Linked DNA regions of Prochlorococcus marinus XMU1405. The main gene of each other region encodes a partner of the protein of the gene in region 2 in a complex. Links are inferred from orthologs where the notes say so. Each region holds a gene or a part of one and is shown on either strand. Other genes may lie near its edges.

Region 1 (2,956 bases), on a different replicon or contig from region 2:
TTTTTTGGACTTTGCTTTTCTTTATGGCTTTTAAGAAGGATTTACAAATGAATTATTAATTTTAGGTAAGTCATCTAAATTACCTCTCCAAAATAAATCTGGTTCTACAGGTGTAAGAGATATTTTATTTTCTTGTATTTGAGATACATCGCTAGGCCAATTCTTAGGACCGTAACCTTTCGATTTAAGATCTAAAACAACTTCACCTGCTAACCAATAATAATCATCACCCCTCGGGTCTTCCCTTTTAGAAAATTGATTTTTATATTTTCTTACCGATAATCTTGTCCAGGATAATTCTTTTATCTTGTTTTTTTCGCAGGGGGGTATGTTCAAATTTAATAAAAGGGAAGCTGGCCAACTATCGTTAATTGCTTGTTCGGCAATATTCATTGCAATTTCTCCAGCAAATTCAAAATTCTTCCATTTAAAACTAGCAACACTTATTGCCATGGAAGGAACATTTTCTAAAGTGCCTTCCATAGCTGCAGCGACTGTGCCTGAACAAAAAATATCTGTCCCTAAATTGGGTCCATGATTTATTCCGGATAGTACCAGATCAGGTTTATGATCCAAGAGTTCTGATAGTGCTAATTTGACGCAATCAGCAGGTGTGCCGGAACATCCCCAAGCTTCAATTCCTTGTCCAAATAACTCGTCAGCTTTTTCCACTCTTAATGGGGATTGCAAAGTAAGACCATGACCAGTAGCTGATCTTTCTTGGTCAGGACATACTACTTTTACCTTATGTCCTCTTTTTTGGGCAGATTTTGCTAAAGCTCTTATTCCCGCCGCGAAAACCCCATCATCATTACTAATTAATATATTTAACGGTTTCATTAATCAAGACATTTTATTTATGGACGATATTTAAGTAAGATAAAGCAATACTTATTTTTACTATATCAGTGAGTCAAATTGAATCATTAAGTCAAATTGAGGAAAAACTAAATAATCTTTCTCTAATAGCAAAAAATAATATAGATAATTCTAATACTCATGAAGAACTGGATCAATTGAGAGTTTCCTTACTAGGGAAAAAAGGTGATTTATCAATCATCTTGAAAACAATGGGTCAATTATCTGCTACTGATAGACCAATTATTGGCCAGAAGGCAAACTTGGTAAAGATAAATTTGCAAGAACTAATAACTGAAAGAAAAAATAAACTAAACAGCCAAGCCTTAGATAAAAAGATTAAAAAAGAAAAAATTGATGTAACTATCCCTTCAATTGGAACACCCCCTGGGAATAAACATCCTTTGATTTCAACTCAAGACGAAATAATAGATATATTTTGTGGTTTAGGATACTCAGTTGAAAGTGGCCCTGAAATAGAAACTGATTTTTATAATTTTGAGTCTCTCAACATACCCAAAAATCATCCTGCAAGAGATATGCAGGATACTTTCTACTTAGATGAAAATCGACTTTTAAGGACCCATACTTCTCCTGTTCAGATAAGATACTTAGAGAAGAATCCTCCTCCAGTAAGAATTATTGCGCCCGGGAGAGTATATAGGAGAGATGCAGTAGATGCTACTCATTCCCCTGTATTTAATCAGGTTGAGGTTCTATGTATCGATCAAGACATTAATTTTAGTCATTTAAGAGGAACAGTTCTTACATTTTTAAAGGCCTTTTTTGGAGATATTCCTGTAAGATTTAGAGCTAGTTATTTCCCATTTACTGAACCTTCGGCAGAAGTAGACGTTCAGTGGAAAGGTAAATGGTTAGAAGTAATGGGTTGCGGAATGGTTGATCCAAAGGTCTTAGAAAAATTAGGAATAGATTCTGAGAAATGGACTGGTTTTGCAGCAGGATTAGGAGTTGAGAGATTTTGTATGGTGAGACATCAGATCGACGACATCAGAAAATTTTATACAAATGATATTAGATTCTTAGAACAGTTCTAATAGTATTTAATTCTTAAATTAGGATTGTCCAACAAATTAGTTTAAGATAGTTCTAGTTTTAATTTTTTGGTTGGTACGTAAAGCAGGACTAATCGTTAATGATGGAAAGGAACTAGCTGTTCAAACTGCAACTTCTGTTCAAAAAAAATTGGAAAAATCTAATTTTGAAGTTGTAAGAGTTAGTAGCTCTGGAGGGATGGTTGGTTTCGCAAATCCTGATCAACATGTTCGTCCTTTGGGATATACGAATTGTGTACCTGAGGGGTTTGATTCATCAATGGAATTTGCAATTGTTCTAGGGGGAGATGGGACTGTACTTTCTGCTGCAAGGCAAACGGCACCTGCTAAAATTCCAATTCTTACAATAAATACTGGTCATTTAGGATTTCTTGCGGAAGCTTATTTATCTAACCTAGATGAGGCTATAGATAAAATAATTGATGGAAATTGGGATATTGAAGAAAGAACTTGCTTTATCATTAGTGTAATGAGGAATGATCAGAGGAGATGGGAGTCTCTTTGCCTTAATGAGATGGCTCTTCATAGAGAACCTCTAACAAGTATGTGTCACTTTGAAATTTCTATAGGTAGACATGCTCCTGTGGATATTTCAGCTGATGGAGTAATTTTATCTACTCCAACTGGTTCTACCGCCTATTCTCTAAGTGCTGGAGGACCAGTTATCACACCTGATTGTCCAGTCGTGCAATTAACTCCAATTGCTCCACATTCATTGGCATCTAGGGCATTGGTTTTTAATGATTCAGAGCCAGTAACTGTTTTTCCTGCAACTCCTGAAAGGTTAGTAATGGTTGTTGATGGCAATGCTGGTTGTTATGTTTGGCCTGAAGATAGGGTTTTAATAAGAAAAAGTAAACACTCAGTAAAATTTATTAGACTTGAAGATCACGAATTTTTCCAAGTTTTAAGAAATAAACTAGGTTGGGGTTTACCCCATGTGGCAAAACCTGATAAATAAAAATACTTAAATTTATTTTTTCCCTTTTAATAGAAAAACGGGATTATTTGGTTCTAGTCTC
Region 2 (3,108 bases):
AATTGAATTAGGCATGATTTAATTTGATTTGATTACTTAATTTCTTTGTGAATTGTCATTCTGTTTAAATGAGGATTAAACTTTTTTAGTTCTAATCTTTCGGTTGTATTTCTACGATTCTTCTCAGTAGTATATCTTGAGACACCATTTGATCTCTTAGGATCTGTGCTTGTCCTAGCTTCAGTACATTCCAGGGTAACTACAACTCTTGTACCTTTTTTGGCCATTTTAATTAATACTTTATTGTATAATTTTCTATTGTACATCTTCAACAAACTTTTTTGAAGATATACTCATTTCTTTTATCATCATTGATTAAAAAATATATATGAAAGTTTCTCAAAATTGGTTGAAAAATTTAGTAGAAATTACTTCTACTCCTGAAGATCTTTCTGAGAAATTGTCTATTGGTGGATTTGAGGTTGAATCATTAGAAGATTGTTCAAAAAATGTAAATGGTGTTGTTTTAGGTAAGGTATTATCTGTTTTAAAACAAGAAGGATCTGACAAACTTTCAATTTGCCAGGTCGATATTGGTAATTCGAAGAATTTACAAATTATCTGTGGTGCACGCAATATTAAACCGAATATTTATGTTTATGTTGCTACTGTCGGCGCAACATTAAATGCAGTTGATTTAACTATTAAAAGAAGTGAAATTAGAGGTGTCATGAGTGAAGGAATGATATGTTCACTGCAGGAACTGGGTTTAGAGGCCTCTAGCGAAGGGATAGAGATCATTGATGATGATTTGGCTCTAAAACATGAATTGGGCACTCCAGCGTCCGACTTGCTTCAGTTAAATGATTTTATATATGATTTAGCTATTACGGCTAATAGACCTGATGGAATGTCTGTTGTAGGTATAGCCCGTGAAATTTCTGCCCTTTTAGAATCCACCTTAAATTTTCCAGAAATAAATCATAAATACAATATTCATTTACTTAAGGCAATTAAACTTTGTCCAGAGGCTATAGAATCTAATTGCATTTATACAATAAGCTGCGTTGATGGAGTAAATGGAGAGAAATTATCGCCAAATTGGCTTAAAGACCGTATAGAAAAATCAGGTATAAAATCTATTAATCTTCTAGTTGATTTGACAAATTATATTCTTTTAGAACAAGGTCAACCTTTGCATGCGTTTGATAAAGATAAACTTTCAAACTTAATTGGTAAGGAAGTTTCTCCAGAAGATTTCTCTGTAAGAAAAGGCAAGGATAACGAAAGCCTTATTTGCTTAGATGGTAAAGAATATGTCTTAAATGACAATATCACAGTTATTACTTGTTGTGATAAACCGGTAGCTATTGCAGGCGTAATAGGAGGTTTAGAGACTTCTGTAAGTAATACTACCGCATCTATTTACCTTGAAGGCGCTGTTTTTAATCCAGTTACTATAAGAAAATCTTCCAAGGCGGTTGGCATAAGAACAGAATCTAGCAGCAGGTATGAAAAAGGGATTTCATCAAAAAATACAATAAGTGCAGTAACAAGGGCAATTAATCTTTTAGAAGAATATTTTTCTATTAACTCACCAATCATCAATACTTCAAATTTAGAAGAAAATGAGGATGTATTAATTAAACTAAGGAGAAATCGAATACATAAAATTCTTGGTCCAATAATAATTAACGATCAATTTGAAAAAAGAAATTTATCTGATAATGAAATAGTTGATAAATTAACACTCATAGGTTGTACATTAAAGAATAAAGAATATGGCTGGGATGTAGCAGTAATTCCCAATAGATCAAATGATTTAATAAGAGAAATAGATTTAATTGAAGAAATTGCGAGATTAATAGGGTATGACAGATTTGACTTAAACCTTCCTAATCCAATTAAGCCTGGAAAATTGTCATCAGAACAGTTGGCATTGAGAAAAGTAAAAAATGGTTTCACAGAAAATGGTTTTAACGAGGTACTAAGCTACTCTCTTGTTCCAGAAGATAATGAAAAACTTATAAAGATTTCTAATCCTTTGTTATTAGATACTAGTTGCTTAAGAGATAATATATGGGAAGAACATTTGGAGATTTTAAATCGTAATATAAAAGCAGGACAAACGAGTTGTTATATATTTGAAATTGGAAATGTTTTTCAAAAGAAAACTGATTTCATTCAAGAAGAAGTCCTTAACGGTGCGATTTATGGAAATAGAAAATTTGGAAAATGGATAAATTCGAATAAGGATAACGATCTTAATTATTACCAGGCCAGGGGAAAGTTAAAGGAGGCTTTATCAACTTTGAATATAAAAATAGAGGATAAACCTACTTATTCAATTGATTTTCTTCATCCAGGAAGAACAGCAAAATTATTTATTGAAGGGAAAGATGTAGGTTATTTTGGTGAAATACATCCCAAACTAATTTTAGAAAAGAAGTCGTTAAAAAAAGTATATTTATTTAAAATAAATGTCTCTAACCTTTTGGGAGCTAGTACAAGAAAAAATAAATGGGTTCCAATATATAAGCAATACCCAATTGTTCCTAAAATGGAAAGGGATATAAATTTTGTTTTCAGTAAGAAATTTTTAATTAGCGAAATAACATCACAGATAAGAAAGATAGGAAAAAATCTCTTAGAAGATGTAAGTTTAATTGATGTTTTTGAAGATACTAAATTTGGAGATGATCAAATAAGTTATACATTTAGGTTATCTTATAGAGATAAAGATAAAACATTACTGGACTCTGACATTACATCAATACATTCAAATATCATATCTAGTGTTGAAAAATGTTTTAAAACTAAAATGAGGAATTAGCTGTATTACTAATCTTATGTTAGACTTTAAATGAGTCTAAATATTATTCTTATATAAGATAAGTAATAATCCTATAAATCTAATTAATGTTGTATTATAGATTGCATGATCAATTTGCTTTCTCTATTACTTTCTTCGGTGCTTTGGGTACAAGTCCCTCAGTGGTCAGATGATTGGTCAAAATGTGCGGTCGACGTTCCAGACACTTCTTGTCATTGGTACATAACTTCACCTGATAACACTTTTGGTGAAGGGTTTGACTGGGCAAGCGCCCCTTGGTTTGACGCAAACGGCTTAAGCGATGTTCCTAGTATCGATAAACAAACAGCTATTGA

Evidence for each region.
Region 1: the proteins of pheT (region 2) and pheS are in contact, whole or in part, in a crystal structure (PDB 6P24), measured with the Escherichia coli proteins. The link is inferred for Prochlorococcus marinus XMU1405 from one-to-one orthologs.

Annotation. Positions count from the first base shown.
Region 1 is NZ_JAAORF010000003.1:211,855-214,810, reverse strand. What follows is about bases 35-2,912. They hold pheS (phenylalanine--tRNA ligase subunit alpha), read left to right. Parts: upstream 35-908; coding sequence 909-1,916; downstream 1,917-2,912. Other genes in these bases: cbiE (precorrin-6y C5,15-methyltransferase (decarboxylating) subunit CbiE), read right to left, coding at 2,908-2,912; HA148_RS07100 (NAD(+) kinase), read left to right, coding at 1,987-2,895; surE (5'/3'-nucleotidase SurE), read right to left, coding at 35-840; HA148_RS07115 (DUF3611 family protein), read left to right, coding at 35-51. Also shown: more of HA148_RS07115, read left to right, coding at 1-34; more of surE, read right to left, coding at 31-34; more of cbiE, read right to left, coding at 2,913-2,956.
Region 2 is NZ_JAAORF010000002.1:234,230-237,337, reverse strand. Bases 21-3,050 are described here. They hold pheT (phenylalanine--tRNA ligase subunit beta), read left to right. Parts: upstream 21-328; coding sequence 329-2,773; downstream 2,774-3,050. Other genes in these bases: HA148_RS04770 (hypothetical protein), read left to right, coding at 2,879-3,050; rpmG (50S ribosomal protein L33), read right to left, coding at 33-227. Also shown: rpsR (30S ribosomal protein S18), read right to left, coding at 1-15; more of HA148_RS04770, read left to right, coding at 3,051-3,108.